4 linked regions of the Rhodopseudomonas boonkerdii genome follow. The protein of the gene in region 2 interacts with the protein of the main gene of each other region in a pairwise test. Links are inferred from orthologs where the notes say so. Each region holds a gene or a part of one and is shown on either strand. Other genes may lie near its edges. The genes, in order: E0H22_RS11325, dnaE, dnaQ and E0H22_RS23180.

Region 1 (2,972 bases), 350 kb from region 2 along the record:
ATCGCGTGCCGTGATGATAAACAGCTTCGCCAGCATCGCCTCGTCCGGATAGATCGTCTTGTCTTCGATGATCTTCGCATCCACCAACTTCTGGCTCGCCAGATTGCCATTGGCGTAGCCGAGGAAATTCGAGTTCTTCGCGGCGACTTCCGGCCGATAGAGATAGTTGATCAGCTCGTAAGCCTCGGCGACATTGTTCGCGTCCGCCGGAATCGCGAAATTGTCGAAAAACATCTGCGCGCCCTCTTTCGGGATCGCATAGCCGATCTCGACGCCGTTCCTGGCCTCGGCAGCCCGCGCTCTGGCCTGGATGATGTCGCCGGACCACCCCACCACGAGGCAGATTTCGCCAGTGGCCAGGCCATTCAGATATTCGGACGAATGAAATTTCCGAACGCTCGGCCTGATCTTCGCGATCAGATCCGCCGCCTTTTCAAGATCTGGCTGCTTGGTCGAGTTCGGATCGAGGCCGAGATAATTCAACGCCGCCGGCAGGATGTCATCAGCGCTGTCCAGCATGTGAACGCCGCAATCCTTGAATCTTGCGAGGCTTTCCGGCTTGAAGACGATATCCCAGCTATCGATCTTCGCATCCGGGCCGAGGATTTTGGCAACCTGCTTGACGTTGTAGCCGATCCCCGTGGTGCCCCACATGTAGTTGGCGGCGTGCGCATTGTCGGCATCATAGATCGCGAGGCGTTTTGTCACTTCCGGCCAGGCGTTGGCGAGATTCGGCAGCTTGCTCTTGTCGAGCGGCTGAAACACCTTCGCCTTGATCTGACGCTGCAGGAAATAGGCCGTGGGCACGACGACGTCGTAACCGGACTTGCCGGCGAGTAAGCGCGTCTCCAGCGTCTCATTGGCGTCGAACGTGTCGTAGACGACCTTGATGCCGGTCTCTTTGGTGAAGTCCTCCAGGACTCCCGGCGCCATATAGTTCGACCAGTTGTAAAAATTGACCACGCGCTGCTGCGCCCCTGCGGGTGAGGCCAGCAACAGTGCAACCAATGCCAGTCCCGCCTTGCGCATGGTCATCTCCTTCAACGTCGATGCACCGCGTCCGACAGCCGTTCCAGTGCAGCATCCAGCGTCGCGTCGTTCTTCGCAAAACAGAAGCGCACTACCGAGGTCACCTTGTCCTGCTCATAGAAGGCCGACACCGGAATGCCCGCCACCTTGTATTGCGTGACGATGCGCTTGCAGAAATCCTCATCGGTCTCGTTGAGCCCAAGCGGCGACAGATCGACCGTCAGGAAGTATGTCCCCTGCGACCTGATCACCGGAAAGCCGATCCGCTCGAGGCCTGCCGCCAGACGATCGCGGCTGCGCGCGAGATCGGCGCGCATCGACTTGAAGTATTCGTCCGGTTTGCCGAGCCCATAGGCTACCGCCACCTGCAGGTTCGGCGCCGTGGTGAAGGTCAGGAATTGATGCACTTTGGCGCAGACGCGGAGCAGATGCGGGGCGGCACAGACGAAGCCGATCTTCCAGCCGGTCAGCGAGAAGATTTTGCCGGCCGAACCGACCTTGATGGTACGGTCGCGCATGCCCGGAATGGTGATCAGCGGGATGTGCTCGTGGCCGTCGAAGGTGACGTGCTCCCACACTTCATCGCAGATCGCAATGGCATCGAACTCCTGGCAGAACCTTGCCAGCAGTTCGAGATCTTCGCGCGGATAAACCACCGCCGCCGGATTGAGCGGCGAATTGAACAGGACAGCGCGGGTCTTGTGATTGAAGACGGCACGCAGATCCTCCTCCGTTAGCCGCCAGTGCGGAGGCTTCAAGCTGACAAGTCGCGGAATGCCGCCAGCCTGCCGGATGATCGGCAGATAGCTGTCGTAGACAGGCTGGAACACCACCACTTCATCGCCCGGCTGCACCACGGCCAGGATCGAGGAGGTCAGCGCTTCGGTGCCACCCGACGTCACCATCACCTCGGTCATCGGATCCAGCGCCAGCTTGTGCCAGTGCTGATAATGCGTAGCGATGGCCTGACGCAGCTCTGGGATACCCATCATCGACGGATACTGGTTGTAGCCGTGAATAGTGGCGTCTGCTGCGGCCTGACGGATGTCGTCGGGACCGGGATGATCGGGAAAACCCTGGCCGAGATTGATGGCGTTATTGTCGCGAGCGAGCTGCGACATCGCCTCGAAGACGGTGACGGGCAGCTCCGAGAAAATCTTGTTCATCGAAGGATCAGGCTTTCGTCGGCAGGCCCGCGGCTTTCCAGCCAATGATGCCACCGGCAAGGTGCTTGTCGTAAGCGAGACCCGCAGCCTGCGCCGCGAGCGAGGCAGTCACCGAGCGTTTACCCGAGCGGCACGCGAACACGACCTCTTTGCCGGCCGGATCGGGAATCTGCGCGGGGTCGAAGGTCGAGAGCGGCACCACCACGGAATCCGGATAGGCTTCGACTTCGACCTCGTTCGGCTCGCGCACATCGACCAGCAGATACCTGCCGTCCTTGATGCCCTGTGCGACTTCCTCTGGCGTCAAATCCTGAACTTCGCCTGCCACCACAAACCTCCTGTACTCCGGCGTCCGGAGCAAATCAGAAGGGGCCGGATCGGCCCCTGTTTTCGGGGGCCAAACTCGCGCTTTGGAGGCCGAAAATCAAGCTCGCAAAGAGACGAATAAATCGGGCATCCGTGCCCCGGGCGCGATGCAATGCCAAGCATTGCTTCGCAGAACCGGGGCCCTAACGAACGCCGGCGTTCGTGGCGATCCCGGCTCTGCGGAGCAGCGTTACACGCTGCGCCGCGTCCGGGATACAAGGAAGTCTAAATCGTCACCTGGGTGCCCACCTCGACCACCCTGCCCGTCGGGATCGAGAAGTAGTCGGTGGCGTCATTGGCCGTGCGGCTGAGACCGATGAACAAATGATCCTGCCAGCGCGGCATGCCGGAATGCGCGGCCGGCTTCAGCGCACGCCGCGACAGGAAAAACGAGGTTGCCATGATGTCGAA
Region 2 (4,139 bases):
GATGATGTGGATGTTGTTGCGGGCGCCGAAAATATATTCGGCCATCTTCGGATTCCAGCGGTGCGACTGGTGGCCGAAGTGAACGCCAGCTTCGAGGAGCTGACGCATGGTGAATTCAGGTAGTGCCATCGTTGTAGTTCTCCGGTTTGTTCCTCCGGAAGCGTGTGAGCAAAGGGCTGTGCGGACAGATGAATCTGCCAGCAGCCCGGTGCCACCGGACGGCGAAATTGCCATGCTTCCGTGTGAGATGGGCCGGCTTATAGCCGGATTCTGCGGATAAGCAAGGAAATCCGGTTGATTATGAAGGATTCAATCCTTCCGATCCAAAATTGAATCCTTGACCTGCCTTGCCCTACAGGGTCTCGACCATCTCGACGCCCGTCACGGCCTTGATCGCCCCGGCGATCTGCGGCGACACCACGAATCGGCCGTCGAGCTTGAATTCGACCTCGGTCTGGAGATCGAGCCGTAGGACAATCGAGACGTCACCGCCTCCATTGCCCGGACCGATCTGCCGCTGGAGCCGTTTTTCCAACGAATCCAATGCTTTGGTGTCCTTCATCACAATCCGTAGACCCTTCTGCGTCTTTGCTGCGGCCGCGTCGAGCGGTTCCGCATGAATGACGCGGGCACGAACATCCTCTCCCTGGAGTTCCGCACCGAGCTGCAGCAGGACTGCGGCGCCGGGTTCCAGCACGTCCCGGTACTGGGCGAGGCCCTCGGAGAACAGAATCGCCTCGAAATGGCCGGTCGGGTCCGACAGGCCCATGATGCCCATCTTGTTGCCGGTCTTGGTGCGGCGTTCCTGACGCGACACGACGGTTGCGGCGACCTTGCCGGCCGTCGCCCCCGTCTTCACCGCCTTGCAAAAATCAGCCCAGCTTTGCACCCGTAGCCGCTTCAATGCAGTGGCGTAATCGTCGAGCGGATGGCCGGACAGGAAGAAGCCGATGGCATCGTATTCCTTGCGCAGCTTCTCGGCGGCAAGCCAGTTGTCGATCTGCGGCAGCATCACCGTGGGCGCATCGGTGGCGCCGCCGAACATGTCGTTCTGCCCCGAGGTCGCAGCCTCGTTGGCGCGCTGGCAGGCGGCAAGAATGCTGTCCGCGCCGCCATGCACGCGGGCTCGGTGCGGATCGAGCGTATCGAACGCGCCGGCAGCGGCCAGCGTCTCGATGATCCGTTTGTTGACGGCCTTGGGACTGACCCGTGAGGCGAAATCGGCGAGCGAGGTGAACAGCCCGTTCCTGTTGCGCTCCGCGACGATCTGCTCGACAGCAGCGGCGCCAACGCCCTTCAGCGCCGCCAGCGCGTAATAGATCGTGTTCTCGCCTACCTCGAAGACGACGCCGGAACGATTGATGTTGGGCGCCTCGACCTTGATGCCGAGCCGCTGCGCTTCAGCACGGAATTCCGAGAGCTTGTCCGTGTTGCTCATGTCCAGCGTCATGGACGCGGCGATGAACTCCACCGGATAATGCGCCTTCATATAAGCGGTGTGATACGACACCAGCGCATAGGCCGCTGCATGGCTCTTGTTGAAGCCGTAGTCGGCGAACTTCGCGAGCAGATCAAAAATCGTATCGGCCTGCCCTTTCGGTACGCCGTTCTTCACCGAGCCCGCGACAAAAATCTCGCGCTGCTTCTCCATCTCGGCGCGGATCTTCTTGCCCATGGCGCGGCGCAACAGATCGGCGTCGCCGAGCGAATAGCCCGCCATCACCTGCGCGATCTGCATCACCTGTTCCTGATAGATGATGACGCCGAAGGTCTCCTTCAGGATCGGCTCGATGATCGGGTGCAGATATTCCGGCTCCTCGTCGCCATGCTTGCGCGCGCAATAGGTCGGGATGTTCGCCATCGGGCCCGGGCGATACAGCGCGACCAGCGCGATGATGTCCTCGAACCGGTCGGGCCGCATATCCACCAGCGCGCGCCGCATGCCGGCGCTTTCCACCTGGAACACACCGACCACTTCGCCGCGCGCCAGCATTTCGTAACTCGCCGCATCGGTGATCGGCGTCGTGGCGAGATCGACATGGATGTCGCGCTGCTTGAGCAGTTTGCACGCGACATCGAGCACGGTCAGCGTCTTCAGGCCGAGGAAGTCGAACTTCACGAGGCCCGCGGGCTCGACCCACTTCATGTTGAACTGGGTGACCGGCATATCCGATTTCGGATCGCGATACATCGGCACGAGCTCTGACAACGGCCGGTCCCCGATCACGATGCCCGCCGCATGCGTCGAGGCGTGGCGGGTCAGACCTTCCAGCTTCTGCGCGATGTCGAAAGCCTTGGCGACGATCGGGTCTTCGTCCCGCGCCGCCTGCAGTTTGGGCTCGTCCTCGATCGCTTGCTTGAGCGTCACCGGCGCGGCTGGATTTTGCGGGACGAGCTTGGTCAACTTGTCGACCTGCCCGTAGGGCATCTGCAGCACGCGACCGACGTCACGTAGCACACCGCGGGCCTGGAGCGTCCCGAAGGTGATGATCTGCGCGACCTGATCGCGGCCGTAGCGCTCCTGCACATAGGAGATCACCTCGCCGCGGCGGTCCTGGCAGAAGTCGATGTCGAAGTCGGGCATCGACACGCGTTCCGGATTGAGGAAGCGCTCGAACAGCAGGTTGAATTGCAGAGGATCGAGATCGGTGATGGTCAGCACCCAGGCGACCAGCGAGCCTGCGCCCGAACCGCGGCCCGGCCCGACCGGAATGCCCTGCGACTTCGCCCATTTGATGAAGTCCGACACGATCAGGAAGTAGCCGGCATAATTCATGCGGGCGATGACGCTCAGCTCGAAATCGAGCCGCGACCGATAGTCCTCCTCACTGCGTCCCTGCGACAGGCCATGCACCTTGAGCCGACGCTCCAGACCCTCGACGGCCTGCCGGCGCAATTCGTCGGTTTCCTCCTGCGCTGCCGCTTCGGCATTGCTGCCTGCGCCGACGGTGAAGCGCGGCAAGATCGGTTTGCGCGTGCGCGGCCGATAGGCGCAGCGTTCGGCGATCTCGACGGTAGACGCCAGGGCCTCCGGGATGTCGGCGAACAGCACCGCCATTTCGGCGCGTGTCTTGAAGCGATGATCGGGCGTCAGTTGCTCGCGGTCGCTCTCGGCGATGATCCTGCCGCCGGCGATGCACAACAGGGCGTCATGCGCCTCGTGATCTTCGGCGGTTGCGAAATACGGCTCGTTCGCAGCGACCAGCGGCAGGCCTTTGGTGTAAGCGAGGTCGATCAACCCCGCTTCGGCACGGCGTTCCTTCTCGATATTGTGGCGCTGCAATTCGATATAGAGGCGATCGCCGAACAGTCCGGCAAGCTGCTCGCAGCGCTGCGCGGCGAGCGCGGCCTGATCGGCGATCAACGCCTGCGACAACGGACCGTCCGGACCGCCCGTGAGCGCGATCACACACTCGGCCTCGTCCTTCAGCCAGTCGAGCTTGATATGCGGGGTCTGGTGGACCGGCGTTTCGAGGAAAGCGCGCGAATTGAGCCGCATCAGGCTCTGATAGCCACGCTCGCGGGTGGCGAGAAACACCATGCGCGGCTGCACGATGTTGAGCGCGTTGCGGGCGTTCGGGTCCTGATCGCCGAAATCGACGGCGAGCTCGACGCCGACGATCGGCTGGATGCCGGAGCCGGCCAGCTTCTCGGAGAACTCCAGCGCGCCGAACATGTTGTCCATGTCGGTGAGCGCCAGCGCCGGCTGGTGGTCGGCCTTGGCGAGGTCGGCGAGCTTGGCGACCTTGATGGAGCCCTTCAGCAGCGAATAGGCCGAATGAACGTGCAGATGCACGAAGCCGGGTGTGGACACGGCGGGACGCGGGCTCATGGGGTCGGACATGTCGGCACTTCGCAGGAAATATCGGGAAAGGCGGCGGCGCCAAGCATCCGACTCGCCGGGCTATCGTGGCCCCGGCCCGCCCGGCTGTCCATTTGAAACCGGACGACCCCGGGCCGCATCCCCGTTTTCCCGCGCTCCGAACGATCCTGCCGCGCCAGCCTCAGAGCTGGGGGATGACTTGCGCCCAAACGGCGATCATCCCGACGAACAGAACGATCGATGCCAGCGCCGCGGCTTCTTCAACAAAGGTCTTCAGCATGTCAGCCTCCGTGATCCCATCTGGAACATACGGAGA
Region 3 (2,871 bases), 2.5 Mb from region 2 along the record:
GACGGCCAGCGTGGGCGCCTATCAGCTGGAAGGTCTCGGTGTGCACCTGTTCGAATTGATCGAGGGCGATCATTTCACGATCCTCGGTCTACCGCTGCTGCCGCTTCTGAAATTTCTACGCGGTGAGCGGATGATCGGGATTTGAACAAGAACAGCGTTCCGGACGCGATGCGGCACGAAGTGACGCTTCGCAGAACCGGGACAAGGAAAAGAGAGTGGGGAAGTGAATGCGCGTGTTGGGGCTGACCGGCTCTATCGGCATGGGGAAATCGACCACGGCTAAACTGTTCGTGGAGGCTGGCGTGCCTGTCTATGATGCCGATGCCACGGTGCATAAGGTCTATGAAAACGAAGCCGTGCCGCTGATCGAGGCGGCGTTCCCCGGGACCACCGCCAACGGCAAGGTGGATCGCACAAAACTGTCGCCGCTGGTCGTTCACGATGCCGAGGCGATGAAGAAGCTCGAAAGCATCGTTCATCCCCTGCTTGCGAAGCATCACAAGAAGTTCCTCGACGATGCGGAGGCCTCCGGGGCGCCGATCGCTGTGGTCGATGTTCCGTTGCTGTTTGAGACCGGCGGGGACAAGCGCGTCGATGGGATCGTGGTCGTCTCCACCGATGCGAAGACGCAACGCGAACGCATTCTCGCCCGCGAAGGCATGACGGAAGAAAAGCTCGACGCCATTCTCGCGCGGCAGCTGCCCGATGCCGAAAAACGCAAGAGGGCGGACTTCGTCGTGGATACCTCGCATGGTATCGAACCCGTGCGCGCCCGGATCGCTGAAATTCTGGCCGAAGCTGCTAAAATGCCACGACGAAGAATCTAAGATTCTTGCCCTGATTTGCCGAGCCGAGAACATCGATGCGTGAAATCGTGATGGATACTGAAACCACCGGCCTCGATCCGCTCCGCGGCGACAGGCTGGTGGAAATCGGCTGCCTCGAAATCTACAATCGGATGCCGACCGGCCAGACCTTTCACGTCTACTGCAATCCTGAGCGCGACATGCCGCAGGAGGCGTTCAATGTTCACGGTCTGTCGGCGGAGTTTCTCTCCACCAAGCCGCTGTTTCATGAAATCGCCGATGACTTCCTCGCCTTTATTGGCGATTCGCCACTGGTGATTCACAACGGTTCGTTCGATCTCGGTTTCATCAATATGGAACTCGACCGCATCAAGCGTCCGCCCGTACCGCGTGATCGTCTGGTCGATACCCTGCTCCTGGCGCGGCGAAAACATCCAGGCGTGTCGAACCGTCTCGACGATCTCTGCGCCCGCTATTCGATCGACAATTCCCGCCGCACCAAGCACGGGGCACTGCTCGACTCTGAACTGCTGGCTGAGGTCTATATCGATCTTGTCGGTGCGCGGCAGTCGTCGCTGATCCTGGCGGATGAAGCCCCGATCATGGTGCGCAGCGGCGTCAGCGATGCGCCGCGCCGTCAGCGCGAGATCGCATTGGCGCCGCGCGTGACGGAAGACGACCGCATCGCCCATCGCGCCTTTGTGGCAACGCTGGGTGACAAGCAGATCTGGTCGGAATTCTGGGGCGAGCCGGACAAGGCGGCTTCGTAACCCGCGGCCGTAGGGCGGATAAGCGAAGTGCAATCCGCCGGCCGAGTCCAAAGTTGAGACACCGCGGCGGATTATGGCTTCGCCTCATCCGCCCTACGGTACAGTTCAGTTAATTCGCCGGGCCGGCTTCGGCCTGCTGGCGTTCCAGGTTCTGGCGATACAGGCCGACGAAATCGACCGGATCGAGCATCAGCGGCGGAAAACCGCCGTCGCGCACGGCGGTAGCAACGATCTCGCGGGCGAACGGGAACAGCAGGCGCGGGCATTCGATCATGATCAGCGGGTGCAGATTTTCCTGCGGTACGTTGACGATGCGGAACACCCCGGCATAAGCCAGTTCGAATGAGAACAGCACCGAGCCGTTGGCATCGGCCTTACCTTCGATGGACAGTGTCACTTCATATTCGCTGTCCGAGAGATTGTTGGCGCCGACATTGATCTGGATGTTGATGTTTGGCTGCTGTTGCTGGGGAGCCAGCGAGGCTGGAGCATTCGGATTCTCGAAGGAGAGGTCCTTGGTATACTGAGCCAGCACGTTGAGCTGGGGCGGAGCCACCTCGGGAGCGTTGCCGTTGCCATTTGCCATGTCGAAAATCTCCTGAAGCGCCGCCGGGCGGCTTTGCCGATTCGCCGCGAAAAGCCGCGCCAAAGCGGCCCTTCCGTGCGGCGAGTGGCTATCATAGGCCCGCGGTATTCGACAAGGACGGCAGCGTCAGATTGCAGTCCGCCAATGGCCGAGAATTGCCTCAATTCGCCCGCCGATCGGTGCTAACCGGCTGATATGCCGCGGCTTCCATACCCGGCGCCCGTCGGCACGGGAGAAACTTGTCGCCCCGTTCGGCGTTACCGTCATCCCAAGCGGGGCCGCTTTGCCGCAGGCCCCCCGGAGCGCATGCCATTGGCTGGACCGGGTTTCATGTCTAGATGAGATTGTGCCGCCGATGATGTATCCTGTGTCGCGGCACCTTACTTCCCGGGTCCCAAGCCCGGTACCGATCAGAAAGCGACAAGACGTGGACATTTACACCATCATCTTCCTGGCACTGGCGGTCTTCATTTTCCTGCGCCTGCGCAGTGTGCTCGGACAGCGTACCGGGGAAGAGCGTCCGCCCTTCGACCGCGCCGCCCGTGAGGCGATGCCGCAGGAAGGCAATGTGGTGTCCATGCCGAGCAGCCCGATCGACCAGAGCCAGCCGGCTCCGGCCGCTGAGATTTCGCCGGCCGAGCGCTGGAAGGGGATCGCCGAGCCGGGCACACCGCTGGCTGCCGGTCTCGACGCCATGGTCGAGCAGGAT
Region 4 (3,033 bases), 2.3 Mb from region 2 along the record:
TTCACCGTATCGATATTGCTGCACACCTGGCAGACCTGCACACGGTCGATTGCCAGCTGCAGCGCGCCGGCCAGCGGCGTCATCAGCGCATCGCGCTTCTTGATCAGATGCAGCGCCGCGCGCCGAGCCGAGCGCGGGCCGAGTCCGGGCAGCCGCGCAAGCAACTGAATCAAGCGCTCGATTTCAGGTCCGGCAACGGAGGCCATGTCAGTTCGGGGCCTTTAGCCGAGGCCCAGCCCCGGCGGCAGGCCGAGGCCGCCGGTGAGCGACTGCATCTTCTCCTGCATGGCGGCTTCCGCCTTGCGGCGGGCATCGCCGAGCGCGGTGACCAGCAGATCCTCGAGGATCTCGACGTCTTCCGGCTTCACCAGCGACGGGTCGATCTTCACGGCCTTCACTTCGGTCTTCGCCGTCATGCGCACCGAGACGAGACCTCCGCCGGACATGCCCTCGACCTCCACATGGTCGAGCTCTTCCTGCATCGCCTTCATCTTCGACTGCAGCTGCGCCGCCTGCTTCATCATGCCGAGAAAGTCAGCCATGGATCGTCCTTTATCGTTGCGTGCGCATGGTCCCGAAAACCGGTGTCCACTTTTCGGGATCATGCTCTTAATCGTCGTCGCCGGGATCGGCGCCGTCATCGATGATCAGATCGCTGCCGTCGCCATCCGGCACTTCGGGCGCCAGCATGGTGACTTCCATCTTGGCGCCGGGGAATTTCGCCAGCACCGCCTGCACCCGCGGATCGGCCGCGGCGGCGCGATAGCGCTCGTCCTTCAGTTCCTGCTGCTGCTCACGGATCGTCGCCGCGCCCTGCGCATTGGAGACGATCACAGCCCAGCGCCGGCCGGTCCACATTTCCAGCTTGCGCGAGAGGTCGTTGATCAGCGAACGCGCGGCCGTGCGCTCCATCGACAGTTCGAGCCGGCCATCCTCGATGCGCACGAGACGGACGTCGGATTCCAGCGCCGCCTTCACCATCAGATCGCGCTTTTGCCCGGCCAATGCGACCAATTCAGGGAAGGTTGCAATTTTCAGGACAGTCGCCGGCTGCGCCTCCGCCATCCCGACCTGGGGCCGCGGCGACGGCTCGGCACTCCCTCGCTGCATCACCGGACCACGCGGCGCGCTCATGGTCGGCGCGGAGGGCGGCGATGATGCCGAGGGCATCTGCACGGAGGATTGAGCGGACGGCGCATTCAGCATCGGCGCAGCACGGCCGCCGCCATTGCCGATGACCGGCGACGAGCCGCCGCCCTGCTCGATCATGCGGATGGCTTCATCGGGTGTCGGCAGATCGGCGACATAGGCGATGCGCACCAGCACCATCTCGGCTGCGGCAGCAGGACGCGTCGCGCCTTGCACTTCGGTGATGCCCTTGAGCAGCATCTGCCACATCCGCGACAGCACGCGCATCGAGAGTTTCGACGCAAAGTCGCGCGCACGCAGGCGCTCGGTCTCGCCGAAGGCCACGTTGTCGGCCGTCGCAGGCACGATCTTCACGCGGGTGACGAAATTGACGAACTCGGCGAGATCGCTCAGCACTACGACCGGATCCGCGCCGACATCGTACTGCTCGCGGAATTCCTTGAACGCCGCCGCGATATCACCGCGCGCCAGCGAGTCGAACAGGTCGATGACGCGGGTGCGATCGGCGAGGCCGAGCATCTGCCGAACCGCGTCGGCCTTCACGAGACCGGCGGCATGGGCGATCGCCTGATCGAACAGCGACAGTGAATCGCGCACCGAGCCTTCGGCCGCCCGCGCGATAATACCAAGCGCTTCAGGTTCGACCTCGACGCCTTCCTTGCCGGCAATAGTCGACAGGTGCTGCATCAGCACGTCGGCATCGACACGGCGCAGGTCGAAGCGCTGGCAGCGCGACAACACCGTGATCGGCACCTTGCGGATTTCTGTGGTGGCGAAAACGAACTTGGCGTGCTCCGGCGGCTCCTCCAGCGTTTTCAGAAACGCGTTGAAGGCCGCCGTCGACAGCATGTGGACTTCGTCGATGATGTAGACCTTGTAACGCGCAGATGTCGGCGCATAACGCACGCTGTCATTGATCGCGCGAACGTCATCGACGCCGGTATGCGAGGCGGCGTCCATTTCCAGCACGTCGATATGACGGCTTTCCATGATAGCTTTACAATGCACGCCATGACTCGGCATCTGGATGGTCGGCCCCTTCACCGAACCATCGGCCATCTCGTAATTCAGCGCCCGCGCCAGAATGCGCGCCGTGGTCGTCTTACCGACCCCACGGACACCAGTGAGAATCCAGGCCTGCGGGATGCGGCCGGTCTCGAAAGCATTGGACACGGTGCGGACCAGAGCTTCCTGGCCGATCAGGTCGTCGAAATTCCCCGGCCGGTACTTTCGCGCAAGAACTCGGTAAGGCGTTGACGTTGCGGCAGAATTCATCGCAAAGCCGGCTTGGGCGTCGTCATTGGAAGAGGGCATGCCGGCATCGGTCATCAAGAAATCCGCAATCTGTTGTCTCAGGTGCCGGCTTGCGGAACATCGGACCATCAGCCGGGCCAAGATAAAGGCAAAGGGAACCGATGTTCCCGCCGCTGGCGCTGATTGTGCCCGATAGAACGAGGTAGGAGACTGACGAGCGACCCGATCCGGATCTCGTTAGGGCTGCTTCCTTCCGGACCTGACCCGGTTGGCGAGTGGCTCGTCCACCGCCAATCTCCCACTGCCTATTTGGGGCCAAACGGGCCGGAAAGCAAGCGTGACGCACGCCTCCGGTCTGCCACAGGATTTGCCACCGTGTTGCCGCAAGAAATCGTGGCACATCCTCGCAAAAGCAGGCACCACGGAGTTGTCCGCGCGGCCAGTTCCTGCGACGCTGCGCGCCAAAAATCGAGAGTCCGAATGGCCACCACGCCCCCCTTCGAGCTGCACAAACAGCTCCAGCAAGACACCATCGACATCGGCGACCTACCCCTCAGCCGCGTGCTGGTCGTGAAAGACGCGCACTACCCCTGGCTGATGCTGGTGCCGCGCCGGGCCGACATCATCGAC

The links.
Region 1: the proteins of dnaE (region 2) and E0H22_RS11325 interact in binary tests that used the Escherichia coli proteins (3 or more experiments, as listed by UniProt). The link is inferred for Rhodopseudomonas boonkerdii from one-to-one orthologs.
Region 3: the proteins of dnaE (region 2) and dnaQ interact in binary tests that used the Escherichia coli proteins (3 or more experiments, as listed by UniProt). The link is inferred for Rhodopseudomonas boonkerdii from one-to-one orthologs.
Region 4: the proteins of dnaE (region 2) and E0H22_RS23180 interact in binary tests that used the Escherichia coli proteins (3 or more experiments, as listed by UniProt). The link is inferred for Rhodopseudomonas boonkerdii from one-to-one orthologs.

Annotation. Positions count from the first base shown.
Region 1 is NZ_CP036537.1:2,442,096-2,445,067, reverse strand. The notes cover bases 119-2,938. They hold E0H22_RS11325 (aminotransferase), read right to left. Parts: upstream 2,196-2,938; coding sequence 1,041-2,195; downstream 119-1,040. Other genes in these bases: E0H22_RS11315 (potassium transporter Kup), read right to left, coding at 2,787-2,938; E0H22_RS11320 (rhodanese-like domain-containing protein), read right to left, coding at 2,203-2,523; E0H22_RS11330 (polyamine ABC transporter substrate-binding protein), read right to left, coding at 119-1,029. Also shown: more of E0H22_RS11330, read right to left, coding at 1-118; more of E0H22_RS11315, read right to left, coding at 2,939-2,972. UniProt on the Escherichia coli protein: Shows aminotransferase activity with methionine and histidine as substrates, and to a lesser extent also with phenylalanine.
Region 2 is NZ_CP036537.1:2,789,867-2,794,005, reverse strand. The notes cover bases 153-4,139. They hold dnaE (DNA polymerase III subunit alpha), read right to left. Parts: upstream 3,815-4,139; coding sequence 353-3,814; downstream 153-352. Also shown: E0H22_RS12960 (30S ribosomal protein S2), read right to left, coding at 1-129. UniProt on the Escherichia coli protein: DNA polymerase III is a complex, multichain enzyme responsible for most of the replicative synthesis in bacteria. This DNA polymerase also exhibits 3' to 5' exonuclease activity. The alpha chain is the DNA polymerase catalytic subunit.
Region 3 is NZ_CP036537.1:294,251-297,121, forward strand. The notes cover bases 1-2,719. They hold dnaQ (DNA polymerase III subunit epsilon), read left to right. Parts: upstream 1-862; coding sequence 863-1,576; downstream 1,577-2,719. Other genes in these bases: E0H22_RS01335 (Maf family protein), read left to right, coding at 1-145; coaE (dephospho-CoA kinase), read left to right, coding at 228-827; secB (protein-export chaperone SecB), read right to left, coding at 1,686-2,162; E0H22_RS01355 (Tim44/TimA family putative adaptor protein), read left to right, coding at 2,590-2,719. In the rest of the region: more of E0H22_RS01355, read left to right, coding at 2,720-2,871. UniProt on the Escherichia coli protein: DNA polymerase III is a complex, multichain enzyme responsible for most of the replicative synthesis in bacteria. The epsilon subunit contain the editing function and is a proofreading 3'-5' exonuclease.
Region 4 is NZ_CP036537.1:5,048,776-5,051,808, forward strand. The notes cover bases 45-2,925. They hold E0H22_RS23180 (DNA polymerase III subunit gamma/tau), read right to left. Parts: upstream 2,479-2,925; coding sequence 610-2,478; downstream 45-609. Other genes in these bases: recR (recombination mediator RecR), read right to left, coding at 45-206; E0H22_RS23175 (YbaB/EbfC family nucleoid-associated protein), read right to left, coding at 222-542; E0H22_RS23190 (HIT domain-containing protein), read left to right, coding at 2,884-2,925. Also shown: more of recR, read right to left, coding at 1-44; more of E0H22_RS23190, read left to right, coding at 2,926-3,033. UniProt on the Escherichia coli protein: Part of the beta sliding clamp loading complex, which hydrolyzes ATP to load the beta clamp onto primed DNA to form the DNA replication pre-initiation complex.